Regions from separate parts of the Paenibacillus sp. AK121 genome, predicted to be linked through region 1. Evidence: riboswitches for the same ligand, from Rfam matches in the RefSeq annotation. Region 1 holds a riboswitch; the other holds the start of a gene.
What was found. A riboswitch is a leader RNA that binds a small molecule or an ion and turns the genes downstream of it on or off. The one in region 1 is predicted to bind FMN.
Positions count from the first base shown of each region.

Region 2: linked by a shared signal. The riboswitch ahead of KSP24_RS09175 (DMT family transporter) and the one ahead of ribE (riboflavin synthase) in region 1 are both predicted to bind FMN.

Region 1 covers NZ_JAHPJM010000003.1:256,517-264,104, reverse strand. The annotation lists gene KSP24_RS07520 (thiamine pyrophosphate-dependent enzyme) at 1-158, shown strand, start outside; gene KSP24_RS07515 (IDEAL domain-containing protein) at 379-846, shown strand; FMN riboswitch at 915-1,087, shown strand; gene ribE (riboflavin synthase) at 1,418-2,083, shown strand; gene ribB (3,4-dihydroxy-2-butanone-4-phosphate synthase) at 2,158-2,841, shown strand; gene ribH (6,7-dimethyl-8-ribityllumazine synthase) at 2,872-3,336, shown strand; gene KSP24_RS07495 (segregation and condensation protein A) at 3,510-4,304, shown strand; gene scpB (SMC-Scp complex subunit ScpB) at 4,273-4,881, shown strand; gene KSP24_RS07485 (DUF2953 domain-containing protein) at 5,024-5,737, shown strand; gene ytfJ (GerW family sporulation protein) at 5,837-6,328, shown strand; gene KSP24_RS07475 (protein-glutamine gamma-glutamyltransferase) at 6,420-7,142, opposite strand; gene KSP24_RS07470 (D-alanyl-D-alanine carboxypeptidase family protein) at 7,353-7,588, shown strand, end outside.
Region 2 covers NZ_JAHPJM010000004.1:86,952-94,539, reverse strand. The annotation lists gene KSP24_RS09195 (quaternary amine ABC transporter ATP-binding protein) at 1-135, opposite strand, end outside; gene KSP24_RS09190 (GbsR/MarR family transcriptional regulator) at 651-1,214, shown strand; gene KSP24_RS09185 (carboxylesterase/lipase family protein) at 1,367-2,848, shown strand; gene KSP24_RS09180 (methyl-accepting chemotaxis protein) at 3,012-5,042, opposite strand; gene KSP24_RS09175 (DMT family transporter) at 5,279-6,226, opposite strand; FMN riboswitch at 6,397-6,541, opposite strand; gene KSP24_RS09170 (ABC transporter permease) at 6,667-7,359, opposite strand; gene KSP24_RS09165 (ABC transporter ATP-binding protein) at 7,352-7,588, opposite strand, start outside.

The sequences.
Region 1 (7,588 bases):
AAGACAAGGGAAAACGGATTCCAGCCGCAGAATGGCTGAAATTAATGGGTAAAACGAAGCATCTTCTCAAAGAGGAAGCAACGCTGGCTACCTTTGAGCAGGAGATTGAGCGTCGCTGGACTATCCTGAAAAAGAAACATGAAATTTCGGAGTTATAGTTCTGTTTTTTTGTATAATAATCGTGTAACATTGTTAGCCGCTGTTTCGGCACCAGTTCGATTGAGATTCCTTGCGCTTGCTGCGCAAGGAATCTTTTTTTGCGTTTATGGGTTGAAGCATAAAAAAACAGGTAATGATTTCCGATATAGGAGTGGAGGCCTATAGAAGGCATGTTATAAAGTTTTCTTTTGAATTTTAAGATGCAATGAGGTGCAGGTAATGATTAAGCTGAATACAGTTGAAATAATTGAAATTATAAAGAAGCAAATCCCCAAGGTTATGAACATCACGCCAGTGGAACTCAAGTTTACGGATGATTTTGGACGGGCATCGCTGGCGGCAACAGAACACAAATTCACGCTGACGAACCAGCATTATTCTGCCAAGGTGATGGATTGTGTGTTAGAAACACAAGTGCGCCCTATTTTAATGTGTGAAATTATTTATTTTCTAAAATGCGAGTTTATTGATGGGCATGTGGATGTACGACTGGATTATGAAGCATGTTCTGAAGGAGAGCGAGGACCTGTTGCTTCGGCCGTTATTACCTTTGACCATGATACACAGCTTGGAGTCGACGAACTGGCCGATCTGATTGATCTGGCACTTCATATGAATGATAAAACCTGGTTTGAAGAACTCTCCAGCCAATATGTCAAAACCAAAGCAGGAGCTTCTATTAGATAACTTGCTTTTTTTTGAAGTCGGTGCTAATATACGTAACAAGTTTAATGTTAATTCAATTAAATAAGAGCAAGATCCTTCGGGGCGGGGCGAAATTCCCCACCGGCGGTGATGACATGTTTGTGAATCGCTTCTGCGAACTCAGCATGGCTTAGTCCGTGACCCGGATGCTGAACAATCAGCAGAAGGTGGACCTGGTGTAATTCCGGGACCGACAGTATAGTCTGGATGGGAGAAGGATACGAAGCGCATGTGTATGACGTGACATGTGCCAATTTTTAGCATACGTAAAAATGCGTACGGCTTATTTCGTTGTAGGACAGTATCGGACGACAGCTTTGATTAAGCTTTCTTTTTGATAACGTTCTGAGCGTAATTGCTGTACCTTCGATCATGCTTTCTTTTGGCAAACCTATGATTTCATGTCATTTTAAGACATACATGAACTGCGCTTGTATACTACATATGTGACTCTCATCACCCCCATGACGGATTGAATCCTGACTGGGGGTTATTTGCGCTTACAGCAGATGAATTAGGGATAAACTGAAATGTAGTGGAAAGGAGTGAAAGCATGTTTACCGGATTGGTCGAGGAAGTGGGTCGCATTCAAAGTATTTCTAAGAGCGGTGAAGCGATGGTGCTGGGGATTTCGGGTTCTGTGGTATTGGGCGATTTGAAAATCGGCGATAGTGTCTCGGTAAATGGGGTTTGCCTGACGGCAATACAGATTGGTACTAAAGATTTTAAGGTTGATGTGATGCCAGAGACTTTTCGCAGCAGTAATCTAAGGGAACTCAGATCCGGCAGCCGAGTCAACCTGGAGCGAGCGATGGCGGCGAATGGAAGGTTCGGAGGACATATCGTACAGGGACATGTGGACGGGACGGGTACAATTCGCGGAGTAACATCAGACCAGAATGCAGTTGTGTTCGAAGTTGAGCCTTCTGATCAAGCATTATTTAAATATGTTCTCCTCAAAGGGTCAATTACAATTGATGGTATCAGCCTCACAGTCGCGCAGCGTACGAGAGATAGCTTTGCCGTATCCATTATCCCCCACACCTTAGCTGAAACGGCCTTACAAGCCAAACGTGAGGGAGACACTGTGAATATTGAATGCGACATATTGGGCAAATATGTGGAGCAACTTTTACATTACAGAGGTTCAGTACCGATGGAGAGAGCAGATCAAGCTCCTCTTAGTTTGGACTATTTGGCGAAACACGGCTTTGCTTGATACAGCCTGATACAGAATGATAGAAAATTTGGTTCAGGAGCATTCGTGACATAAGACATAAGGAGGAGAGGGTTATGGATAGAGGCATCCAAATAAGTGCGACGACAAACATCATGGAGCAGGGCGAGTTGCACCATGACGAAGAGATTCGATTGGATTCCATCGAAGAAGCATTGGAGGATTTAAAGAACGGCAAAGTCGTTATTGTAGTGGATGATGAACAGCGGGAAAATGAAGGCGACTTTATCGCTTTGGCTGAGAAAGCATCGCCTGAGGTCATCAACTTCATGATTACAGAAGGTCGCGGGTTGGTCTGCGTGCCGATCACACAGCACAGAGCCGAGGCATTGGAATTGCATCCTATGGTAGAGCAAAACACAGATTTTCACGGTACCGCCTTTACGGTATCGGTAGATCATATGAAGACAACAACGGGGATTTCAGCGGCCGAGCGCTCTTTGACTGTTCGCGCCTTAGCCGAAGAAGCAATCACGGGCAGCGATTTCCGCAAACCTGGTCACATGTTCCCGCTAATTGCTCGCGATGGTGGGGTCTTGCAACGCGCCGGTCATACTGAAGCGGCTGTCGACCTGGCACGACTCAGCGGCTTCAAGCCGGCCGGGGTCATTTGCGAAATTATAAAAGAAGATGGCTCAATGGCCCGCTTGCCTGATTTGGCCGTGATCGCCAAGCGACATCAACTGAAGCTGATTAGCATTCAACATTTAATTGAATACCGTCGTCGTTTGTCATTGTAAAAAAATTCAAAAAAAGAGAGGTTGATAAGAATGGCACGTTTTCTGGAAGGTAATCTTGTATCAAGTGGTTTAAAGTATGGTATTGTGGTGGGCAGATTTAATGAGTTTATTACAAGCAAACTGTTAAGTGGTGCGCTTGACGCACTTCAACGACATGGTGCACAGGAAGATGAAATTGATGTAGCATGGGTGCCGGGTGCATTTGAAATCTCACTTATTGCACAAAAAATGGCTGCAAGCGGAAAATATGATGCCGTCATTACGCTTGGCACGGTTATCCGTGGCTCTACTTCACACTATGATATCGTCTGCAATGAAGTGGCCAAGGGTGTGGCGGCAAGCAGTCTGAAAACGGGTGTCCCTATTATTTTTGGTGTAGTGACTACGGAAAATATTGAGCAGGCTATTGAACGAGCAGGTACGAAGGCTGGTAATAAAGGTTGGGATTCTGCGCTGGCTGCGATTGAAATGGCCAATCTCGGTAAGCAGTTCTAATGATATAAATGGCTGAAAGAACGGCATAAACTGCAAAGTGGAAAAGGGATTGGATTGTTAAGCAAGGCGATGACGTATATACTACAGAAAGAGGGATTGATAACGTAGAGCATAAGTGCTAATGGGGAAAGGTATTGTTGAATGATGATTGGAGTAAGGCAGGGGGAAGCACATTGACAGTCGTAAATTACAAGCTGGAAACATTCGAGGGTCCGCTGGATCTACTGTTGCATCTGATTGATAAAGCCGAGATTGACATTCAGGATATCCCGATTAGCGATATTACTGATCAGTACATGGCTTTTTTGCACAGTATGCAGGAGCTGGAGCTGGACATTACAAGCGAGTTTCTAGTGATGGCGGCGACGCTCTTATCCATTAAGAGTAAATTGTTGCTTCCCAAGCCACCTGTGATGGAATATGACGATTTGGATTATTATGAAGAAGAGGACTATGATCCACGCGAGGAACTGGTTCGCAAGCTGGTGGAGTATCGCAAATACAAAGGGATTGCTCGCCACCTGAGTGAACGTGAGTGGGAACGGAGTCTGATTTATGGCAAGGAGCCGGAAGATTTGAGCGCATTCTTGCCAACCGAACCCGCGAATCCGGTGCATGGGCTGCATGCAAGTGATTTGGTCGCGGCCTTTCAGCGTGCATTGCGCAAAGCTGAACGACGTACGACGGTAACCCGTGTTCATCGGGACGAAATTTCAGTCAAGGACCGTATCCGGCAAGTTATCGGGGCGTTAGAGATGGTGGGGACTGGAGGACGGCTGCTGTTCTCCAAGCTGATGCATGAGGATATGTATCGGCATGAGGTGGTTGTAACCTTTTTGGCTATCCTTGAATTGATGAAAATGAAGCAAATCTTCTGTTATCAGGAGAAGCTTTTCGATGATATTGTAATGGAGTGGAGAGGGGATTTACGGGTTAATGGATTATCTGAAGCTGAAATCAATTATTGAGGGGCTGCTGTTTCTTGCGGGAGAGGAAGGGTTGTCCACCAAGCAGATCGCCGACATTGTAGAGCAGCAGCAAGAGCTGGTTGAAAAGTGTCTGGAGGATATGAAACAGGACATGGAGCAGGGAGGAAGAGGTCTGCAGCTTGTCCGTATTGCTGGTCATTATCAGCTTGCAACCTTATCCGAACATGCACCCTATTTTGAAAAGCTCGCCTACTCTCCGGCACGTGCCTCACTGTCTCAAGCTGCTTTGGAGACATTGGCTATTGTGGCCTATCGCCAGCCCATTACAAGAGTTGAAATCGAAGAAATTCGGGGTGTCAAATCCGAGCGGGCCATACATACACTGGTCATCAAGGAGCTCATTGAAGAGAAAGGTCGAGCTGAAGCCATCGGACGACCAATATTGTATGGAACGACGAAATCATTCTTGGATTATTTCGGTCTAGGCTCTCTCGAAGATCTACCGCAACCGGAGCAGTTCGAGGATTCAGACAATTTGGAAGAAGAGACACAGCTATTGTTCGAGCGTCTGGAGAGCAGCCAGCCTGCGGAGAACGATTCGGATCTGGAATCCTAAGTTCATAAAATTTAAAAGACAGCCAGTCCTTACGTTGTTGAGGGCTGGCTGTTTGGCATTTTAAGATGCATGATTTTCCGCTGAAGGGTCATACTATTTTTGCCATGATATTCTATAGCAAAAGGGTAGGGAGGACTCGCCAGTGTGGAAATGGATCAGTATCGCCATCATCATCGTTATATTCATCGTACTGGCTATTCTGCTCTCTCGTATTCGATTGAAGCTGGAAATTGCCAAGCATGACAATGATGATCGGGCGCATCTAGAGATCAGAATTCTATACGGGTTGGTCAAAATGGATTACGATATTCCAGCCATTCTCATAACAGGTTTGAAAAAAGGGCTTCTCTATCGGCTTGACCGCAATAAAAACATACATAAAACGGATGCTTCTGTGGATAGCGGAAATATTGATATCGAAAAAATCAAGCAATTTATACATGATATACGGGTTTTGCTCAAGGGAACACAATCTTTACAGCGATGGCTGCGACATACATTGGCCCATGTAACAGTGTCCAAAATGGAGTGGTCTACCAATATTAGTCTGGCTGACGCAGCTTATACAGCGACCTCAACTGGTATGTTATGGGGGCTAAAAACGACCTTGATCGGTTTTGCTTCCAGCATTGTGCGCATGGACTGTACCCCAAAGGTGTTTGTTGTGCCTTATTGGGTGGACCGACTACGTTTTACTACCATCTTGAACTGTGAAGCAAAAATATCGCTCGGTTATTTAATCTTTTCCATGCTCAGATTAGCTTTCCGCATATGGCGTGTTCCGGGAGGACCAGAGGCATGGAAGCGGGTTATTTCCAAAAATCCTGAGCATCAACAAGCCAGCAGTGAGGAATAAACAGTGTAGAGGATTGACATACATATTTCCCTGAACCTTTGCGCACAATAGCGAAAGAAAAGCAGTCTACGCTTGAGATAAGCAGAGGAGGAATAAAACATGTCAGATCATCCGATTCAAGGGCTCATGCAAACCGCGATGGAGAACATCAAGGCCATGGTGGACGTGAATACGATTGTGGGAGACGCGGTGGAAACACCCGATGGTTCCGTTATTTTGCCAATCAGTAAGGTAGGATTTGGGTTCGCAGCCGGGGGAAGTGATTTTAACGTAGATGAAGAGGCGCTCCATACTTCCTCAGCATCCGGTAATCATAGTGGGAAGGAAGTACATCCTTTTGGTGGCGGTAGCGGTGGTGGTGTATCTATTCAACCCATTGCCTTTCTAGTTGTTGGCAAACAGGGAGCACAAATCGTTCCGCTGGACAATCAAACGCATCTGTTTGAGAAAATCATCGACTCCACACCATACCTGATCGATAAGGTTCAGTCTATCTTCCAGAATTCAGGCAGCAACATGCAGACTCCACCTCCACAGGTACCTGCAAATGCTAATACTGACCAAAGTCAATCTGGACCGGCTTACTTGTAAAAGTTATTGAAATTAAAAGTGTGCTCTCAAGAAGGTATCCCCAAGCCGAGCGTGGCCTAGGAATACCTTCTTTTTAGTATGAACTCGGCCTCTATTCCTGAATATACTGCCTTCCACCAATGACAGCATGTATACAGTGACTGAATTCTTGGTAATAAAATGTATTCATTGATAGTTCATTTTTTCGGTTTTCTTCGGGTGCGAACTGGGATAGGTAAACGAAGTCAGGGTAGATCACTTCATTCGTCATATAAGCAGATACCGTGGCATCCGGGCGACGATGTCGATTAAGAGAATCAATAATACCTTGAGCCGGCAAGATGCCAATCCCATGGCCATAGAAAGAATCTTCCTTCAGTTTGACGACATTTTCTCCCTTCCATTCCAATGCATTGGACGACACATCTGGATTGTTAAAATACAGAATGTCCCCAGGAACCGCTTTATGGCTGCCTTGCTGTTGTATAAGCCTGAGATCACTGTCATAGTGCCAATCATACAACAGCATATCTGCAAAAATCTGATTAAACTCACTTTCTAGAATGGAATCCAGTACTCCTTTGTACAACACAATAACCATTGCTGTTGCACATTCAAAAGCGTATTGTTGACCGTTTATAAAGATATCTCTGATCCCTTGCGCCGGAGTGACACCTGCTTTGATCCGAAAACCGCCTTTTTCCGTTAACTCCCAAAATTGTGGGTTGCAACGCGCGGTAGCAAAAGTGGCGAAGGATACACCACTTTGATGCAATGCTTGTGCGGACTCTACAATCCGCGATCTTAAAATCATTTCAAACTGTAATCGCTGCATGTTGTAACCCCCCGATTCATATTTAACGTTTAGTAACTAATATTATATGTGTTCAGGAGTGCAAGTTGCTTGGTTAACATAGAAAGAAAGCAAAAGAGGAGCGGCTAATGACTGTCCTGTACAAGGAATTTTCTGTTATAAAGGTGGACATACTTTGAACAGCTTGGACATAGAATGGTACAAGACTTGCTCAAAACCGGAGGAATCCAAATGTTTAAAAAAAAACAACATATCCATGCGGACCACAGCCATTTTAAGAATAAGGCACGCGCATTTGTTTTACCGCTAGCGCTTATGCTTGTTTTGTCATTGCCGCTTACATTGCTGAGTCCACAGCCTGTTCTGGGAGCGGTGACAACAGAAGCAACACCACCCGCGTTAGGAACTCATGCACAGGCTGCTTCTTTAATTGATGTCACATCAGGACGGATCATATATTCAGCTGA
Region 2 (7,588 bases), on a different contig from region 1:
CTTATTAACACCAACAGTAATCTGTTTTTCTTTGGCCAGCTTTTCCTTGCCCCAGCCTTGCTCCAGGAGCGGAACACCTTGCTCTGCGTGAGGACCAAAGAGTTTGCTGACATTTTTGACTTCCAAAATCGTCATACATACACCTCTTCTTTCTATACTTTGCTTGGTATTAACCCCATGTTGCATGATGGATTGAGTATAAAAATCATAATTCTGTACATCCTGAACGGTTAATGACAAAATTAATTGTAACAGAAGCATTGCTTACATTTCAAACAAAAAAACTGTTCGTAAAGTACGTACAGAAAAAACTGTACAAACTTTTCTTCGATATGCTCCTTCGTTCTTTAGAATGCTCAAACATTCGGAACTTTACAACCGATAGTGCTTTTTTTAAAATAGACAATGAAATATGACCATAAGAAAAAGATTTATGTATATCCATAATTTTAAAAGTTTACTATCATTAGCAATTTTGCGAATTATGATTTTGAACGATCATGCTGTTGTAATATAGACAGAAGCTTTGCTTTTGAAACATTTCATTCAGTATTTGAAAGATTTCATATATTGCGTCAAAGCTAATCCTTTACGGGTAAGTCGTTCATACTAGGTTGTGCAAAATGCTCTAAAATTAGGAGGTTGCAAGCATGAGCTTGTACCAGTTAGGTGATGAGCAGCAGGCATCGCTGCAAAAAATTCGCAAACGTGTCATAGAAGCTATAGGTAAAAACATGGACCTATATGGGATCACTCTGTCCGCGGGGCATTTGTACGGTTTGCTTTTTTTTGCGGATAAACCGATGACGCTGGATGAGATGGGCCGTGAAATGGAAATGAGCAAAACGAGCATGAGTACAGGAGTTCGAACGTTGTTGGATCTGAAAATGGTGAACAAGGTATGGAGCAAGGGCTCACGCAAGGACTTGTATGAAGTCGAGTATGATTGGTATCAAACATTTACTGACTTCTTCGCTATTAAATGGAGAAAAGCAGTAGAAACAAATTTACTCGTACTGCGCAAAGCCATTGATGAACTGGACAAATTGATGGCGCAGGGTGAAGAATACGAGGAATTTAAGGCGATTCTACAGCAAGACCGTATGAAAATGAAGCAGGCTGTGGCTTATTACAAGTGGCTAGACCGATTGATTGATTCAATGGAAAGCGAAGAAATTTACAAGCTGATTCCGAAAGAAGAGGTTCGGGACTAATCACGATCCGCCCATCCTGTTTACAAAATGCCGGAGCGCAAAAGCGCTTCCGGTATTTTTTGGTTTGGTCCTGCACAAAGGGTATAATAGAGATATGTAAAGATTGATATTATACCGTTATGTTAAACATACGAGATAAAGGAGGGTTCATGATGGAGAGTGTTACAGTACATACTCGTTTAGGTCAATTACGTGGGGAAACAAGGAATGGATATCATGTGTGGAAAGGTGTTCCATATGCACAGCCTCCTGTTGGAAAACTACGTTTTCATGGGCCACAGCCTTTGGAGCCGTGGGAGGGTGTACGGACTGCGACGAGTTTCGGACCCATCTGTCCGCAACCCATGCCCTCCGCTGAAAGTATGACTGGAAATCTGGTGGAACCGCCAGAGCAGTCCGAGGATTGCTTGTACCTGAACATTTGGACACCAGCTTCGAAGGCTCCTGAGAAGGGACGTCCGGTGATGGTGTGGATTCATGGTGGTGCCTTTGTCACTGGATCTGGGATTATACCTTTATATGACGGGGAACACATGGCGAAGAATGGCGATGTTGTTGTAGTTACGGTCAATTATCGGTTAGGGCCGTTAGGATTTTTGCATTTGACTCCAAAGGGAAATGGGCTGACCTCAAATGCCGGACTGTTGGATCAAATCGCTGCACTGAAATGGGTTAGGGATCATATTTCTGCCTTTGGCGGCAACCCGGATGAAGTAACGGTGTTCGGTGAATCGGCAGGCGCGATGAGTATTGCCGCTTTATTGGCGATGCCAGCCGCTGAGGGGCTGTTCCAGCGTGCAATTTTGCAGAGCGGGGCATCGCAGGTGTTGCCAACTGCACAGGCCGAGCAAGTGGCGGCTGTGTATTTACAGCAACTGGGTGTAGACACTCAGCATCCTGAGCGATTGTTTACGTTGCCGACAGATGCGTTGATGCTCGCTATGGCAAAAACACATGAAGTCATCGGACCAGGGATGGCGATGATTTATCAACCCGTTGTAGACGGGGTGACCTTGCCGGATGTACCCCTGTCTGCAATCGCCCAAGGCTCAGCCAAACAGGTATCTGTTATGATTGGAACGAACTTGCATGAGGGGAACTATTTCATCCGCAAAGAATCCCATCTAATGAACAAGCCAACAGCACGTCAGGCATTAGAAATGATGACAGGCATGTCCGACATTGGCGACCTGATAGAGCCTTTTCCAGTTACCATTGAGGAACAGGCGCAAATGTTGACCGATCTCTTTTTTTGGCGTCCCGCGCTGGCTCTTGCCGCTGCACAGTCGGCGTATGCATCGGTATGGATGTATCGTTTTGATTGGACCCTGCCGGGACATCCAACTTTCGGACAAGCGGTTCACGGTGCAGAGATTGCTTTTGTTTTCGACAATCTGGAGCTGCTAGGCAAGCTTGGATTAGAGATTCAGCCTTCGATGCAGAAGCTCGCTCATGATATGCAGCAGGCATGGATTGCTTTTGCACGTGATGGGGAGCCTATGCTGCCTGAGACGGCATGGCCGATGTACGACAAGCAACAGCGAGCTACAGCCATTTTTCATCAGAATATTATGGTGGAACATGATCCAGAAGGGGATAGACGCCGCCAACTAACGGGGCAGATGAGCATATAGGTAAATACGAGACATTGTCTAAAGGAACCAACGAAAAAGCCTTCGCCCGTATTTTGTATGCGGACGAAGGCTTTGTTAGTCAGGATTTTGAAAAATCCTCTAGTAATTAGATGTACTGCTGCCCATCTTACTAGCATGAAACTGCAACGATGCAATGTGTAGGTTAAATCTTAAATCGCTTAACCAGCTCTTGCAGATCCTGTGCCATGTTGGACAACTCTTGTGAGGAAGATGCGATTTCCTCCATGGCTGCCATTTGCTCTTGAGCGGCAGCGGAGGTTGTCTGCGAACTGTCCGCCGAATTGCGTGATAGGCTTGCCAAATGGGTAACAGTGGCGGAAACTTCCTCTGTACTGGCTGAGATTTGTTCAGCAGCAGCGGATACACTTTGAATTTGTTCCACAATGTGAGAAGTTGAGCGTTCAATATTCGCAAATGCACCTTCTGCATCTTGGCTAATTCGTAATCCTTCACCCACCTGATTACGAACATTGCCATTCATCGTGGCGGTAGAGCGTTGAATCAAATCGAGCATCTGCGTAATGATCTGACTGATGGAATCAGCGCTTTCCTTGGACTGTTCCGACAGTTTGCGTACCTCTATAGCGACTACGGCAAAGCCACGCCCAGCTTCGCCTGCTCTGGAGGCTTCAATAGATGCGTTCAGGGACAACAAATTAGTTTGCTTGGCAATGGCAGCTATAGCCGCATTCATTTGCTTCGCATCGTCCGAGAGTTGGGATAGCTCATCCATCAGACTAGCCGTTTGGCTTACAGCTTCCAGAATGCGGTCCATCTGTGTCCGCACATGGCTAATCATTTGACTGCCTTGAGCTACGTCTTGCTCGGTTTGTCCTGCTGAATCCACGATGGAGCTTGCCGATTCGGCAATCGTGCTGACACCCTTCGCCATTTCTTCAACGGCATTGGCAGTTTGCTCGGATGCCTCGGCGCTGGTTGCTGCATTTTCTGCGGATTCCATAACCGTTTCCGCTACGTGTTGTACGGATTCCGTCGTTTGTTCTGTGCTTTCCTTGATTACCAGAGAAGAGGAAGCAAGCCGTGAGGACGTTTGGTTGACCTCGGAGACCATCGTATGCAAGGAATGTGTCATCTGGTCAAAATTCTGTGCCAGCTCGCCGAACTCGTCCTTTCTAGATATATTAACACGTTCGGTCAGATTTCCATCACGGACGATCCGTGTTCCTGCTTGCAGCTTCTTGAGAGGGATCAGGAATGAGCGGATCATTAGCACTATGATGATCGCAGCGGCCAGTATGGAAATAACAATTACAATCAGGCTTTGCCTCAGAATCGGTTGGGCTGCATCACTATAATCCTCCAGATCCGATAATGCAACAATATTCCATCCAGTGAGAGGGTCCTTAAGTGTAAAGGCCAGCACATCCCGATTCATAAATTTAATTTGCGACACGGAAGGAGTATCATTTTCTCCGGTTGCCGCCACTTTGGGAAGTCCCTCCATAGTGTCAGCCGGTTTTTTGCCAGTCTTGTCAAAGGCTGTTCCAGCTCCAGATACAACCTTATGATCAGAATCAACAATGATGAGTCCTCCGCGTTCGCCTATCTTAACAGACTGCAGACTGTCCCCCATCTTGTCCAGATTCAAAGCCAATGCAACAGCCCCTTCACCGTTCTTCAGCGTTGCCGATACATTAACTACTAGGTTCCCTGTCGTAACGCTGGCAACTGGAACACCGACAAATATGTTGCCCTTATGTAGCATCGCATTTTTGTACCATTTTCTCTCCCTAGGATCATAATCAGCCTCCTTTTTTAGCGGAGAACGGATATATTCTCCTTTCGCATTGCCAAGGAGCGCGGCATCTAACTCAGGATGAGCTTTGACGATGTCATCCAATTTTTTCTGAAGGGCTTCTTGATCGGAACCAATGGAATCAGCCTGGATTTCACTGGTAAGGACGTCCACGTCCTTCATGATCGGGGATACATACTGATTGACATTGCTTTGGATCAGATACAGATTCGTGTATACGGAATTAGCCATTTGCTGACTGAGCTGTGTCGTAGCCCCCTGATAAGAAAAGTATCCAATAAGTAAGCTCGGAATCAATAACACAGCCAAAAAAGAAATGATTAATTTTGTCCTCATTAAATAAAATTGCTTGAGAAACCTGTTCCACCACGGAACTGTTTGTTTTTCTTTAGTCATGTTTTTTCTCCTCTGTGTCTGATGGTCACTACATTGTTTTATTCGACAGAAATCGACTGATTTTATAGATGTAATCTTAAAAAATGATGAATCAAGGCATGTTTTAGGTACATTTTTTAAAAAATAGTTCTTAAGGGCTAATCACGGTATGAATATGCATACATAAAAAGCCAAATCAGAGATGCAAAAGCACCTTCATGATTTGGCTTGAGGTGAGTATAAAGCAAATGGATCTGTTAATTTTTTTGCTGACGAGAAATCATAAAGAGTGTAACCCAGATAAGCATAAAACCAGTTAATTGCGCTACGGTAACGATTTGTTGGAAAGCGATCCAGTTAATCACAACACCTACCATAGGAAAGCTCAATTCTGCCATCGTAGCATAAGAAGCTTTGGTTGTACTTAAGCCTTTGTAATACAGTAATAAGCTGAGAAGACCCGGAAGCAATGCCTGCAGCAGCAAGTTGATAATTACAGCTGCGCCCGCCCATGTACCTGTAGGCATATTCCACGGAGCATGCTCCACAGAGGTGAGAACAATGAGCAGAGGGAGCGCCACCATGAAGCGAAGGGAGGTTACCGTTTCATATTTCATCGAACGGAGCAAGTAGCTGCCCATAACGGTCGAACCGCCCCACAGAATCGCTGCACCCAGTGCAAGCAGACTACCAACTTGAACAAAATCATGAACATGTCCAAAGGGAAGCGACCAACCGAAGGTCAGAAGATACGTCCCGAACAGAGCGATGACAATTAATATTCCAAAATGACGCGGTAACATTTCCTTCAATATCACGCGGGCCAGAATAATAGCAACCAAAGGTTGAAGCTTCTGAAGTAAAAGTACGGCATTCAGATCACCGTTGCTGAGTGCCATGGTGAAAATCACACTGGCCAGTGCCGAGCCACCCCATGAGACAAACAAAATAGCGAAAACCTGACGAAATCGTATCGTTTTAAGCTCCTCGCGATGCTTCCACAGCATCGGCGTCAGAGCGATAAAGAGCAGTACATGCTCCATCAGTACGATTTGTGCTGAGGTAAATGATTTTAACAAAATAATACGAAACAGCGGGTCTGCGCCCCACAAGGCCGCTCCAATTGCGACTAGCCAAAAACCGCTTTTCATGTGGGAGCTACGATCAAAATCCTTGGATGTTAGTACAGTTGATGATTGACTCATACTTATTTAGCTCCTTGCGAATACAGGACCGGTGGCACAAAAACCCCCGTCCATGGCGAAGGCCATGCAAGACGGGGGTTGATCAAATAAACTTGCCGTTTGATGCAAGTTAAATGAAGTCACTGCACAACCATAATGCAGTATTCATCGACTTTGCGGCATGTTCATATTTCGATCTTCTTCCATCCGGACTTTACCGTCGGCTTTGGCATCTCACCAAATCAGTCCGTATCTTGTTGCCAGATACAGAGTCGCGGGCTTAGCTCCATGAGCCATACCGCCGGTTAGGAATCTCACCCTACCCCGAAGATCCTTATTCCGTTTTTTAATTTCTCCTATAGGATATACCTGTTTTGGAATGAAGTCCAGTGAAAAATGTGTGTATATCAAGCAAGGATTTTCATTTTTTTATGAAAGCGTTCTATGTTTAATCCTGATTACTAGGCAATATCCTTATACTCAATGCGCCGAATGGCCGCATAAGCCACAAGCATTCCCAGTACAGAGAAGCTGATTTGCACGGGGGCAATGGAGCTAAGGGTAGCACCGTTATTATTGGAGAAAAGCAATGCTACAATCAGAATCGAGGTCACAATGGTCGTGGGTACAGAGTATCTTCGCATTCCCATATACAGCGGAACCAATCCCATAAAACTGGCGGCAACGGCATTGATTAGCGTACGTGCCGATTGGTCGGCTAGTATGGAAAGAGTAAGCTTATCCGGTACAATTATGACAAACTGGTTGAGCAAATGAATCGCAGCCGTAATGATGATTTCCGATATTACAATAGATAAAAACGTAAACATCAGTACAATCAAGAGCTTGGCGATCATTAGCTTTTGACGATGAATCGGATACATGAACAAGATTGTAATCGATTTGGATTTAAATTCTCCTACGATAAAACGGCACAGTAGAACGGAGGCAAATACAATAAACGTTGCTCTCACCATATTGTCCATAAGATCGAGAAGCTGAGCGTACTGTGTAAATTCGGGTACTCCTTCAATGTGGCTGTCCAGCCCAATAGTACTAAGTAACCCTAGAATACAGGCGTTGGCGATCAGCGCTGAACGGATATAACCCGCCAGATGAAGCTTTTTCATCTCCAACTGTATCAATTTAAGCATGGTGATCCCCTCCATGTAACAGACGTAAAAAGTAGTCTTCCAGCGTACTGCTCTTCTGATGAATGGAATCGACCTCTACATCATTTAAAATGAGCGTTTTCGTAATTTGCTTCTGCGGTACACTAGTATCGTAAATACGTATACTCTGTTCATTAAGCACCTTTATATTATTCAGACTCAGATGGTGGGAGAGGATGTAGGCTGCTTTTTTGCAATCGTTGGTCGTAAA